DNA from 2 places in the Anaeromassilibacillus sp. SJQ-1 genome. Region 1 is predicted to be linked to the other one. Evidence: predicted binding sites of a transcription regulator. Region 1 holds the regulator's gene; the other holds the start of a gene.

Region 1 (7,190 bases):
TTTTTATAGGCGCGCGGGAGATATTCAAATACCATTCCGATCGCCTGAAGGGCCAGGCCATCCGTGTAGTCGCTTGCCATGACGGATACATACGCTTCAATTGCATGTGTGAGGACGTCCAGACCGGTATCACGGGTGGCTGCCTTGGGAAGGTTCCAAACGAATTGCGGGTCGATGATGGCTACATCTGGACGGACTGCATAGTCGGCAAGCGGATATTTAATGTTCCCGTTTTGGCGGTCCGTGATAACAGTGAATGCAGTTACCTCACTTCCAGTACCAGAAGTGGTTGGAATCGCGACAAGTTTTGCCTTTTCCCCTAAACGTGGGAATTTATAGGCGCGCTTCCGGATGTCCAGAAACTTTAAACGCAGACCATCGAACGAAGCTTCCGGATGTTCATAAAAGAGCCACATCCCCTTTGCTGCATCGATAGCAGAGCCGCCGCCGAGCGCAATAATCACATCGGGTTGGAATGCGCGCATAGCCTCTACGCCTCTTCGAATGGTTGAAACATCCGGATCGGGTTCTACATCGGAATAGATCTCGGAATGGCAGTACACAGGCCGTTTCCGCAGATAGTATAAAATCTTGTCCACATATCCCAGCTGCACCATGGTCGCATCCGTGACGATAAAGGCGCGTTCGATGTCCGGCATCTTTTCTAAATATTGAATAGAATCTTCTTCAAAGTAAATTTGTGGCGGTACTTTGAACCACTGCATGTTGACCCTCCTCTGGGCAATCCGTTTGCGGTTAATCAGATTCACAGAGGACACGTTGGAGGTGGTGGAATTGTGACCATAGGAGCCACATCCAAGCGTCAGAGAAGGGGTATTGGTGTTGTAAATATCACCGATTGCCCCCTGTGAGGAGGGGGAATTGGAGATTACACGGCCGACTTTCATCTCCTTGCCATATGCTTTGATGAGGTCTGGATTTGTAGAGTGAATCACAGCGGAATGCCCCAAACCGCCGAGTTCCAACATTTTTTTAGCCATCGCAAAGCCTTCGCCGTGACCTTTGACCACGAAATAAGCCAGAACGGGAGAGAGCTTTTCGCGCGAAAGCGGATAGTCAGGTCCTACGTCAGCAAGACGTGCGATAAGGATCTTCGTCTGATCCGGCACATGAATGCCGCTCTGCTCGGCAATCCAAGAGGCAGATTTTCCGACAACATCTGGGTTGACTGCTTGTGTCTGTGGATTGATAACAAAGTTGGAAACCTTTTCAATCTCATCCCCCTGTAAAAAGTAGCAATTGTTTGCCTTCATGATGCGTTCAAAGGAATCTGCAATTTCTTCATCCACAATGACAGCCTGTTCAGAAGCGCAGATCATGCCGTTGTCAAAAGTTTTGGAGAGCATCAAATCTGTACAGGCACGTTCCAAACGGGCGGTCTTTTCAATGTAGCACGGGACATTTCCAGGTCCGACACCCAAAGCTGGTTTCCCCGTACTATAGGCCGCCCGGACCATTCCACTGCCGCCGGTCGCCAGGACCAAGGATACGCCGGGATGGTTCATCAACGCATTGGTAGCCGCAATGGATGGCGCTGTAATCCACTGTATGCAGTCCTCCGGAGCGCCGGCCCTGACTGCGGCGTCGCGCATCACCCGTGCAGCCTCGACAGAGGATTTTTGGGCGCTTGGATGAAATCCGAAGATGATCGGATTGCGCGTTTTCATACAGATCAACGACTTGAAAAGCGTAGTAGAAGTCGGATTAGTAACAGGCGTGACACCGGCGACCACACCCACAGGTTCTGCCACTTCCACATAGTCCTCTAGCTCATTTTCTTCCACAATTCCAACGGTTTTCTGGCCCTTAATGGAGTGCCAAATGTATTCTGTCGCAAAGATATTCTTGATAATTTTATCCTCGACAACGCCGCGTCCGGTTTCTTCATAGGCAAGTTTTGCCAACCGTACATGTTGGTCCAATCCGGCCAATGCCATAGCGTGAACAATGGAATCGACTTGTTCCTGGTTCATGTCCATAAAAGCCTGGAGGGCCCTTTGCGCCCGCTGAACCAGGCGATCAATCATTGTGTGTACTTCTCCTTCGGTGTCAGCCGCTGCCTCCCGTGCCCGTGCTTCCACAGCGGCATCTGTTTCGGATTCCGGGATGCCTGTTTTCTTTACCACAGGTACTTTTCTTGCTTTTTCATCCATACCTTGGTTCCTCCCCTGTTGTATTTGTTGGTAGTATCTCCTTGTGGAAAAGGAAATATGCTGAAAAGTAGGGGGGACTTGCGGCTTTTTGCGTATAAAGGCAGCGCGCAGTTGGAAAAAGAGCTTACTAGTAAGAAAAGAGCTTTGACACGTTCCTTTTGAGATGGAAACAGGTCATGGCTTAACAAAAATGAGTCCATAAAAAAGTGTGTCTCAAGGCTACGAATTTTGAATTCATAGGAAAGGAACATCCTTTTTTCTGTCTGGAAATAACATCGAAGTCTCTAAAAAGCGAGGGTATCCCAAAAGTCATAAAATGACTGAAGGATACCCTCGTTCTGCAAGGATCCGTAGGATCTACAGTTATTTTGTTGGATGCATGGGCTCATTGGTGATGCGATAACAAAGCGTCATCAAGCTGTCGTTCAGATGGACGTTTTCCACAATCGCATCGGCATATTTCATGCTGATGTCATAGTGACTAAAATTCCAGAAACAGCGGATACCCAACGCATACAGCCGGTCACTCAAGGATTCCACCGCACTTCGGGGAACACAGAGCACTGCCATGGTTGGCTTTTCAAGGTTACAAAAGCGCTCCAATGTATCGATGTTGCGCACGGTGAGCCCATTGATGGTTTGACCGATCTTTGTATCGGAATTGTCAAAAATCCCCACCAGCGTAAATCCCTCCGTTTCGAAGGAAAGATGGGAAGCGATGGCCCGCCCCAGATTACCTGCACCGATTAGTACCGCTTTGTAGGCATGGGATAGACCCAGAATGTTTCCGATTTCTGTACAGAGCTGATCCACCATGTAGCCGTATCCCTGCTGCCCAAACCCACCAAAACAATTGAGATCCTGGCGGATTTGGGAGGCGGTAAGCCCCAGTTTGGCCGAAAGCTCCGTTGAGGAGATGCGTGTAACGCCTTTTTCTCCCAAAAGTTTGAGGAATCGGTAGTACCTGGGAAGCCGCCGGATGACGGACATGGAGATATTTTCCCGTTTTGGCATAATTGATTAGGTCCTTTCTATTCAGAAAAAGAAAGCCAGTTGAGATTCCGCCGTCCGTGCGGAGTGCTTACAGCATTGCCACAAGGCGCTTGTCAATCTCTCTCAGGAAGGTTTCCGTATCCACGGTCGTTTTATTCGGAAGATTGGAAAGGCTGGCGAGATCGCCGGTCATAACGCCCTCTTCAATGGTCTGAATCGAAGCGTGCTCCAACTTGTCCGCAAAGTCCATCAGAGCGGAATTGCCGTCGAGTTCGCCGCGTTTACGCAGCGCGCCTGTCCAGGCAAACAACGTCGCCATGGAGTTTGTGGAGGTTTTTTCTCCCTTTAAGTGCTTATAATAATGACGCTGTACGGTGCCGTGTGCCGCTTCATATTCGTATACGCCGTCCGGGGAAACCAATACACTGGTCATCATAGCCAGGCTACCGTAGGCGGTGGCGACCATATCGCTCATCACATCGCCATCGTAGTTTTTACACGCCCAGATATAACCGCCTTCAGAGCGGACCACGCGGGCAACGGCATCGTCGATCAAGGTATAGAAATACTCGATCCCTGCTGCATCGAATTTTTCCTTATATTCAGCGTCAAAGATCTCTTGGAAAATATCCTTGAACCGGTGATCGTACTGCTTGGAAATGGTATCCTTGGTTGCAAACCAGAGGTCCTTTTTGGCATCCAAAGCATAGTTAAAGCACGAGCGCGCGAAGCTGCTGATGCTCTTGTCCAGATTGTGGATTCCCTGGATGATACCGGGGGTCTGGAAATCATGGATGGTAGCGCGCGTTTCCTTTCCCTCGGAATCCGTGACAACAAGCTCGGCCTTGGCGCCGGCTGGCACCTGCATCTCTACATTGCGGTATACGTCGCCGTAAGCATGACGGGCGATGGTGATGGGTTTTGTCCATGTGGGGATGAATGGCGTAATGCCTTTTACCAAAATGGGAGTGCGGAAAACCGTACCGTCCAACATGGCGCGGATGGTTCCATTCGGGGATTTCCACATCTCCTTGAGGTTATACTCTTCGACGCGCGCCGCATTCGGAGTAATGGTAGCGCATTTGACAGCCACGCCGTACTTTTTGGTGGCGTTGGCGCTGTCCACAGTCACCTGGTCGTTGGTTTCATCGCGGTGTTTGAGGCCAAGATCGTAATATTCAGTTTTCAGATCAATATAGGGCGTGAGAAGAATATCCTTTATCATCTTCCAGATGATACGGGTCATCTCGTCGCCGTCCATCTCCACAAGCGGGGTGGTCATAGGAATCTTATTGGCCATGGGAAATCCCTCCATTACGTTCAATTTTATTTGGACTGCTCTCTTGTATAGTTCAGTAGGCCGCCAGCCAGGACCATCTCGCGCTGGCGCGCTGAGAGGACGGCCTCTGCTTCGAATTCAATCCCCTTCGTTACATCCTTCACAACGATCTTTGAATCATTGGCGATTGCTGTACGAATTTCCGGCAATTCCAGCTCATCCATCTGATCTACACGATCATAATCGGACTCATTCTTAAAGACCAATGGGAGTATTCCAGCATTGGCCAGGTTTGCGCAGTGGATACGCGCGAAACTTTTGGCCAGGACTGCCTTTACCCCCAGATACAGCGGCACAAGCGCCGCATGTTCACGGGAAGAGCCTTGTCCGTAGTTAGCGCCGCCGATAACGATGCCCTTGCCATATTCTTTGCAGCGTTCCGGGAACTCTTTATCGCATACAGCGAAGCAGAAATTGCTGAGGTACGGGATGTTGGAACGGTAGGGAAGGATCTTCGCGCCGGCCGGCATGATGTGATCGGTTGTAATATTGTCGCCAACCTTGAGCAGCGCTTTCGCCGCAATGGTTTCCGGCAGCGGGTCCGTGGTGGGAAATTCCTTGATGTTTGGTCCGCGCAGGATTTCGATTTGGTCCATCTCGCTCTCCGGAGCTGGCGCAACAACCATGTTGTCGTTGATAAGGAACTTCTCCGGCAGGGCAATCGGCACTTCATCCCCGAGAGTCTGCGGATTTGTGAACACACCGGTCAGTGCAGAAGCTGCAGCTGTCTCCGGGCTGACCAGATAGATTTGGCCATCCGCAGTACCGGAACGGCCTTCAAAGTTGCGGTTGAAGGTGCGCAGGGAGATCCCTTTGGAATTCGGGGACTGGCCCATACCGATACACGGACCGCAGGCGCATTCCAGAATACGGGCTCCTGCAGCGATCAGATCTGCCAGAGCGCCATTCTGCGCCAACATATTGTAAACCTGCTTGGAACCAGGGGCAATGGCCAGGCTTACATCCGGATGAACCGTCTTGCCTTTTAGGATGGAGGCGACACGCATCAAATCCAGATAGGAGGAGTTGGTGCAGGAACCGATGCAGACCTGGTCGACCTTGATGGCGCCGATCTCATCCACGGATTTTACATTGTCCGGGCTGTGGGGGCAGGCGGCCAACGGGACCAATTCGGACAGGTCAATGGAGATCTCTTCGTCATACACAGCATCCGGATCAGAAGAAAGCTCAATCCAATCCTCCTCGCGGCCCTGCGCCTTCAGGAAGGACCGGGTGATTTCGTCGGATGGGAAGATGGAGGTAGTGGCGCCCAGCTCTGCGCCCATGTTGGTGATGGTAGCACGTTCCGGTACGGACAGACTCTTGACACCCTCGCCGGAATATTCGACAATTTTTCCCACACCGCCCTTGACCGAGAGAATCTGCAAAACCTTCAAGATGACATCCTTCGCAGAAACCCAGGGGGAAAGTTTCCCTGTCAGGTTTACGCGCAACATCTTGGGCATGGTGATGTAATAGGGACCGCCGCCCATGGCGACTGCGACATCCAAGCCGCCTGCACCCATTGCCAACATCCCGATACCGCCGCCGGTTGGCGTATGACTGTCGGAACCGATCAGGGTCTTGCCCGGAATTCCGAAGCGCTCCAGATGCACCTGATGGCAAATACCGTTTCCTGGGCGAGAGAACCAGATGCCGTGCTTTTTGGCGATGCTTTGGATAAAGCGGTGGTCGTCGGCGTTTTCAAAGCCGGTTTGCAGGGTGTTGTGGTCGATATAAGCAACGCTCCGCTCTGTTTTGACGCGCGGAACGCCCATTGCCTCAAATTCGAGATAGGCCATGGTACCGGTCGCATCCTGTGTGAGGGTCTGATCGATTTTCAGGCCGATCTCGCTGCCGACTGTCATCTCGCCGCTCACAATATGGTTTTTAATGATCTTTTGCGCCAAAGTCAGTCCCATATGATTTTCCTCCATTTTTACTTTCGAAAGTTTTCGTGAATGATCCTGTCTAATTTATTATTCCTATTATCGTTCAATTTCCTAAGATTGTCAATATATTCACACAGATGGGGCCTTGTATCGGTTCTATGTTACCGGTTTATGCTCTGTGAAATTTTGGCGAGGCAGCAAGCTCTGCAGATCAGGATTTGGAAATCGGAACAACCCCTGGCTTGAAGGCCGTGTGGAATGATGTTATAATACAATTGAACTTGCCTATACCGCAATTTTCCCGCGTCCTTCGTGTATGAACTGCTGGATGGCCGGAACACTAAGCGGTAGGAGGTGGCAAGTATGGAAAAAACGTATTCGGCCATGCGTGCCGCGCGGTATGCTGTGGCGCAGCCCGCTGGCGTAAGAAATGATAGCGGAGAAAATAAAGACCGCAGTGAAGCGCGAGACGACGAAAAGCAACAGACCGATCAAATTGTGGATACCGGTTCGGTCATCACCGGAGATGGGCGGCATATGATTCATTGCTTGACGGTGATTGGCCAGATCGAGGGACATAATGTCTTGCCGTCGCAAAATAAGACCACAAAATATGAACATGTAATCCCGCAGCTTGTGGCCATCGAGGAAGAACCACGCATTGACGGTTTATTGATTATTCTAAATACCGTAGGCGGGGATGTGGAGGCCGGACTCGCAATTGCGGAACTGGTCGCTGGCATGAAAAAACCGACGGTTTCTTTGGTGTTGGGTGGAGGGCATTCCATCGGA
Region 2 (7,190 bases), on a different contig from region 1:
CGACGGAGAAGCGCTTCTTTGTATCCTTCGCAATCGCTGCGCGATAAACCAGATAACGAGCAGCCTCTACCTTGGTCGCCATGTCGGCGATCTGGAACTGCGTATTCTGGAACTTCGCAATCGGACGGCCGAACTGCTTTCTTTCCTTCACATAGGCAATCGTTTCCTCCAACGCGCCCTCAGCAATGCCCAGCGCCTGTGCCGCGATGCCGATACGACCGCCATCCAGTGTGGTCATTGCAATTCCAAAGCCCTTGCCTTCCTGGCCAAGGAGGTTCTCTTTTGGAACGATGCAGTTCTCAAAGATCAGCTCTGTGGTAGCAGAACCACGGATGCCCATCTTCTTCTCTTTTGTACCAATGCGGAAGCCCGGGAAATCCTTCTCAACGATAAACGCAGAGATGCCCTTGGTGCCTTTGCTCTTATCCGTCATTGCAAAGATGATATATATATCTGCCTCGCCACCATTTGTGATGAAAATCTTGCTGCCGTTGAGGACATAGTGGTCACCCTCCAGGACAGCCTTCGTCTGCTGGCCGGAAGCATCCGTGCCTGCGCCGGGCTCGGTCAAGCCGAATGCGCCCAACAACTCGCCAGAAGCCAGCGGACGCAGATACTTTTCCTTCTGTGCCGGAGTACCAAACTTCTTAATTGGGTCTGTGCCCAGAGAAGTATGAGCAGAAACGATAACACCCGTGGTTGCACAAACCTTGGAGAGTTCTTCGACACACAGCACATAGGTGAGTGTGTCGCAGCCCTGGCCGCCGAATTCCTTCGGCTGCGGAATTCCCATGAAACCGAGCTTCTGCATCTTTTCAACGGTTGCTCTCGGGAAATGTTCCGTTTCGTCAACTTCCTGTGCAAGAGGTTTTACTTCATTCTCCGCAAACTCCTTAAAGAGCGTACGGGCCATTTCTTGTTCTTTGCTCAGTACGAAATCCATACCTGTTCCTCCAAATTAAAATTTACGCCAAATCGTTTCTTATTTGGTGTAATCGTAGAATCCCTTACCAGTTTTCTGGCCGAGCTTGCCAGCACGAACCATCTTTCTGAGCAGCGGATGCGGACGGTACTTCGGATCGCCCGTTTCAGACTGCAAAACTTCCATAATGGCCAAGCAAACGTCCAAACCAATCAGGTCGCCCAAAGCGAGCGGTCCCATCGGATGATTTGCGCCGAGCTTCATGGCGGTGTCAATGCCTTCTACGGAAGCAACGCCGTCAGCATAGATGCCGACTGCTTCATTAATCATCGGAATCAAAATACGGTTGACAACAAAACCAGCAGCCTCATTGACCTGAACCGGGGTCTTGCCGATAGACTCGGAAACCTCGATGACTTTCTTCACGGTCTCGGGGCAAGTGGTCTCGCCTGCAATGACCTCAACCAGCTTCATAACCGGAGCCGGATTGAAGAAATGCATGCCGACAACGGCTCTATCAAGGCCATTGGAGATTTCTGTGATAGAGAGGGAGGAAGTATTGGTTGCAAAGATGCAATCCTTCTTGCAGATGCCTTCCAGCTGCTTGAAGATCTCCTTCTTCAGTTCCATCTTCTCCAAAGCAGCCTCTACAACGAGGTCGCAATCTGCTACGATTTCATTCGTGCCAGTGGTGATCTTTGCCAGGATTGCATCCGCAGCAGCCTGCTCCATCTTGCCTTTTGCAACTCTCTTATTGAGTCCCTTTGCAATCTTTGCCTTGCCGTTTTCAGCCCACTCTGCCTTCACGTCGCAGAGCATTACTTCATAGCCTTCTGTCTGAGCAAACGCCTGTGCGATGCCGGAGCCCATGGTTCCTGCGCCGATAACACCAATTTTCATAGTAGAAACCTCCTGTTAAATCTTTATTATGTTGGCCCGCACCGGTATCGCCTTCCTTTTGAACGCGATGCCGGTGCGGAATGTAAATACAAATTATTTATTGACAAACGGCTCGGGCTTGCGCTTCTCAACAAACGCCGTCATGCCGTTTTTCTGATCCTGCGTCTCGAAGCAGCTGCCGAACAACTTCTCTTCGATGACAATTGCCTCATCCATGTTGACCTGAAGGCCATCGTTGACCGCCTTCTTGCAAGCACGGACAGCGATCGGCGCATTGGCAGCAATTCTCTCCGCCAGCTTCATTGCAGCAGGCATAAGTTCCTCTGCCGGATACACGGCATTGACTAGACCCAGGCTGAGAGCTTCCGGCGCCTTGACCTTTGTGCCAGCATAGATCATTTCCTTTGCCTTACCCACGTTGATGGTACGGGCCAGACGCTGTGTGCCACCAAAGCCAGGAGTAATGCCCAGGCCTGTCTCCGGCTGTGCAAAAACAGCATTCTCCGCTGCCAAACGGATGTCGCAGCTCAGGGAAAGCTCACAGCCTCCGCCGAGTGCAAAGCCGTTTACTGCGGCGATCACCGGGATCGGCAGGGTTTCAATTTTACGGAACACATCGTTGCCCTTTTTGCCGAAGGCCTCTCCTTCTGCTTTGGTCAACGTGCTCATCTCACCGATGTCTGCACCGGCGACAAAAGACTTCTGACCAGCGCCTGTAATAATCAGGCAGCGGGTGGAATCCAGATCAATTGCATCCAAAGCAGCGTCGAGATCCGCCAAAACTTCGGAATTCAATGCATTCAAAGCCTTCTCACGGTCGATCGTCAGCACGCCGACGAAGCCATTCTGCTCATATTTAATATAGCTCATCGTCTTAACGCTCCCAGCTTCTTATTTGTAGTTCTTCACAATGGAGGCAACGCCCATACCGCCGCCGACGCACAGCGTAGCGAGGCCATAGTTGGAACCTCTCTTCTGCATCTCATGCAGCAGGGTAACCAGGATACGGCAGCCAGAAGCGCCAACCGGATGGCCCAGAGCAATTGCACCGCCGTTGACGTTGACCTTCGCCATATCGAAGTTGAGGTCCTTTGCAACGGCCAAAGACTGCGCTGCAAATGCCTCGTTTGCCTCGATCAGGTCCATATCCTCCACCTTGAGGTTTGCCTTTGCCATTGCCTTCTTTGTAGCAGCAACCGGGCCAATACCCATGATGGATGGCTCAACACCTGCGGAAGCGCCGGTAACCCACTCAGCCATCGGGGTGACACCCAGCTCCTTTGCCTTCTCTTCGCTCATCACAACGATTGCAGCTGCGCCATCGTTAATGCCGGAAGCATTTGCCGCCGTAACCGTGCCGCCATCGGGCTTAAATGCCGGGCGAAGCTTTGCAATGCCCTCAGCGGTAACGCCTGCACGCGGACCCTCATCCTTTGCAAACATAACGGTTTCCTTCTTAACCTTTACCGGAACCGGAACAATCTCATCGTCAAAACGGCCTTCTGCCTGTGCCTTCTCGCACTTCTGCTGGCTGCAAGCAGCAAATTCGTCCTGCATCTCGCGGGTCAGGCCGTACTTTTCCGCAACATTCTCAGCAGTGATGCCCATGTGATAACCGTTGAATGCATCCCACAGTGCATCGTTCACCATGGTGTCGATCATGGTAGCATTGTTCATGCGATAGCCAAAACGAGCCTTGGTCAACGCATACGGAGCGGAGGACATGTTCTCCATACCACCAGCGACCACGATGTCTGCCTCGCCAGCTTCGATCATCGCAGCAGCCATGTTCACACACTTCAGGCCGGAACCGCAAACGTTGTTCAACGTCAAAGCCGGAACCTCGATCGGGATACCTGCATTGACAGCAGCCTGACGCGCAACGTTCTGGCCCAGAGCAGCCTGCAGAACGCAGCCCATCAAAACCTCATCAACCTGGTCGGGAGCAACGTTTGCTCTCTTGAGAGCCTCTTTGATCACGATGGAGCCAAGTGTGGCAGCCGGAACATTTGCCAGTGCACCGCCCATCTTACCGATTGCAGTACGCACAGCACCTGCTAATACGATTTTCTTAGACATGATTTTGTTCCTCCATTTCATAATTCACTAACCCGATCCACCAAAAGTTTCACAGGTCAATCTTCTAATAATTTATTGCATGTTAAATATATCACAATCAAATCGAATATGCAAGGGATTCTAATACGATTTCGAGGAAATTTATCATTCTTGTTACAAATTCGCCACTTTCTGTATTTCCGTTGCTCAGCTTCGTTCAAATTGCCGAAATCGGCTGTTCTCAGAAATACCCTTTCCATGCTTCTTTTGTATGAAAGAAGGCGGTTTTGTAAAAGATAGGATCAGATGAAGGATTCTTTCCCTATACACACCGATTTCGAGAAAGGAAGGCGCCGCACATGGAGGATCAGCTTTACGACTTTTTAAGGGAGCATCAGGAGGTACAACGTTTCTTTATGTCACTGCCGGGGCCTCTGCAAGACGCTATGACGGGAAGCAGCCCCACTACGCCGCAGACGAAAGCCTATGTATCCTATATAAATCTCCTGTTAGAACCAGAAAAATGAAACTTCTTCCCTTTAGGATTGCAAAAAATCCCATTTTGGTTTATAATAAGGCGTAAATTTTGCACGTTCAGCAGCGGTATCCCTCTTATACTGGTCTTCCGCGCTGTCATTTGAGAAAGGATGAACCAAGCATGGATTTGAGCAACCTGATTTTACCTAAGGATTACACATCAAAGCTCGATATTATAGAGACCGAAGTCGCAATTAAGCTTGCAAAGGATACCTTTGAGCGTGAGCTGGCCGCAGCCCTCTCCCTCACCCGCGTGTCTGCCCCCCTCTTTGTACGCCCGGAAACTGGCTTAAATGACGACTTAAACGGTGTGGAACGCCCTGTCCAATTTGATGTTGCAGACATCCATGCCGATGTTCAAATCGTCCACTCTCTTGCCAAGTGGAAACGGATGGCCCTTGCCCGCTATGGGTTCCGTGCAGACACGGGCCTCTATACGGATATGAATGCGATTCGCCGGGACGAGGAACTCGACAACCTCCACTCTGTCTATGTCGATCAGTGGGATTGGGAGCGCGTCATCACGGCTGAGGAACGCAACATGGAAACATTACAAAACGCTGTTCGATCCATTATGGGTGTCTTACATAAAACGCAGGCGGTTCTTACCGAGCGTTTTCCCATTTTAGATTCCTATATTCCCGAGGAAATCACATTTGTAACCAGCCAGGAACTGGAAGACCGTTATCCAGATCTGACCCCAAAGCAGCGGGAAGATGCCGCGGCAAGGGAATATGGCGCAGTATTTATCTCCCAAATCGGTGGAGCATTGAAATCCGGCAAGCCTCATGATGGCCGCGCGCCGGACTACGACGATTGGTCTCTCAATGGCGACATCATCATTTGGTATCCGGTTTTGAATCGCGCCCTGGAGCTCTCTTCCATGGGGATTCGCGTGGATGCAGAAGCCCTGCGCCATCAGCTTGCCGCAGCAGGCTGTGAAGAACGCGCCCGGTTGCCCTTCCACAGCATGTTATTGGAAGGGCGGTTGCCACTCACCATGGGGGGCGGCATCGGGCAGTCCCGCATATGCATGGCGCTATTGGAAAAGGCACATATCGGCGAAGTACAGGCCTCTGTCTGGCCGGATAGCATGCGGAATGCCTGCGAAGGGTATGCCATTCATTTGCTATAAAAAGTTACGAAGAACTTTACAGATCGATCAAGGGAGGGTGTCCCAAAAGTAATGAAATGACTTCAGGATACCCTCGTTTTTTAGAAATCCAGATATTTTTCCAGACAGAAAAAGGATGCCCCTTTCCTATGAATCGAACGATTCGTAGTTTTGGGGCATCCTCTTTTTGTCCTTATTCCCTTCCCTCAGGTAATTCTTCTGTTGGCTGTTTTTCCTTTTGCGCACTTTGATGTGTTCGGCCAATTGGTTTAACCGGCTGCATCCGAGGTACGGTGGTATCAATCCGTTTGATGATACACGAGGCAAATGGCGCCAGGTTGATGTCCAGATAATATTTTCCGCTCTGGAGCTGTGTGCGCAATTCCCCCTCATTCGTCTTTCCTTTTCCACCAAAATGCAGTTCATCCGTATTCAGCATCTCCGCATATATCCCATAATGGTCCACCATCAGCGGATAATGCATATGCATGCGATTGGAAAAGTTCAAGGCAATGTACAGCTCTTCCTTTGCTAAATCACTCCGCTTGTACGCAAACACACAGCGGCTTGCATCGTTCACATCCAACCATTGAAAGCTCTTTGCATGATATTCCTCTTGATAAAGGGCGCTCTCTTCTAGGTAGAGATGTTGCAATGTCTGGAGATAATTCCAGAATGCGTCATGGGCAGGATAGGTCAACAAATTCCAACCAAGTTCCTTTTGCTCGTCCCATTCCTTAAACTCCGCCAATTCGTTTCCCATAAAATTGAGTTTTTTCCCAGGATGGGTAAACATATAAAGATACAACGTGCGAAGTTGATGGAATTTTTCTTCGTAATTTCCTGCAATTTTATCAATAATCGTCTTTTTTCCATGTACGACCTCGTCATGTGAAAACGGCAACAAAAAAATATCATTGTAAAAATAGCTCATGGAGAAGCTGATTTTTGTGTGTACGCCGGATCGCTGTACCGGAGGAACCGCCAAGTAGTCGAGCGTATCATTCATCCAGCCAAGGTCCCATTTGTAGTCAAACCCCAATCCCCCGTATTCCACCGGCGCCGTGACCTTCAAATAATTGGAGGAATCTTCTGCAATTAACATCACGTTGGGATGACGTTTTTGAATCGCATAATTACAGGTTTTTAAAAACCAAATCCCTGTTTCATTGACTGCGTCATTGGGATTGCCCTTGTGATAAATTAGGTTTGCAACCGCATCATACCGTACTCCGTCAAAGTGGTAATATGTGAGCCAAAAGTCGATTGCTGAACGTAAAAAACTAATCACATGGGGCTTTGAATAATCGAAGAGGACTGTTCCCCACTCGCTGTACCGTTGATCCTCATATTCGCTCTCATAGACGAATCCGCCGTCAAATTGATGCAGCGCATAAAAGTCAGAGACAAAATGAGTAGGGACAAAGTCCATAATGACACCGATTCCCTGCTCATGGCATTGGTTTACAAAATGCATCAGCTGTTTTGGGGTTCCATACCGGCTGGTAGCGCTAAAATATCCCGTCACTTGATACCCCCAGGACCCGTCAAAAGGATGTTCTGTCAAAGGAAGTAACTCTATGTGGGTATATCCCATCTTTTTGACATAAGGAATCAACAGCTCAGCCAATTCATCATAGCGATAAAAACGTGCATCCT

Evidence for each region. The regulator Rex, encoded in region 1, represses fermentation and respiration genes when NADH is low (regulators of the CRP and FNR family bind a similar motif). The targets are predictions, from matches to a motif close to ATTGTTAANNNNTTAACAAT.
Region 2: the regulator Rex is predicted to act here: its motif matches at 3,980-3,999, upstream of ACGCCZ_RS07835 (acetyl-CoA C-acetyltransferase).

The regions. Positions count from the first base shown of each region.
Region 1 is NZ_JBKEIV010000022.1:45,056-52,245, reverse strand. It holds gene adhE (bifunctional acetaldehyde-CoA/alcohol dehydrogenase) at 1-2,174, opposite strand, end outside; gene ACGCCZ_RS06115 (redox-sensing transcriptional repressor Rex) at 2,538-3,188, opposite strand; gene ACGCCZ_RS06110 (NADP-dependent isocitrate dehydrogenase) at 3,256-4,467, opposite strand; gene ACGCCZ_RS06105 (aconitate hydratase) at 4,494-6,428, opposite strand; gene ACGCCZ_RS06100 (ClpP family protease) at 6,762-7,190, shown strand, end outside.
Region 2 is NZ_JBKEIV010000034.1:68,897-76,086, reverse strand. It holds gene ACGCCZ_RS07850 (acyl-CoA dehydrogenase) at 1-943, opposite strand, end outside; gene ACGCCZ_RS07845 (3-hydroxyacyl-CoA dehydrogenase family protein) at 983-1,822, opposite strand; gene ACGCCZ_RS07840 (enoyl-CoA hydratase-related protein) at 1,916-2,692, opposite strand; gene ACGCCZ_RS07835 (acetyl-CoA C-acetyltransferase) at 2,714-3,901, opposite strand; gene ACGCCZ_RS07830 (hypothetical protein) at 4,240-4,407, shown strand; gene asnA (aspartate--ammonia ligase) at 4,545-5,552, shown strand; gene glgB (1,4-alpha-glucan branching protein GlgB) at 5,725-7,190, opposite strand, start outside.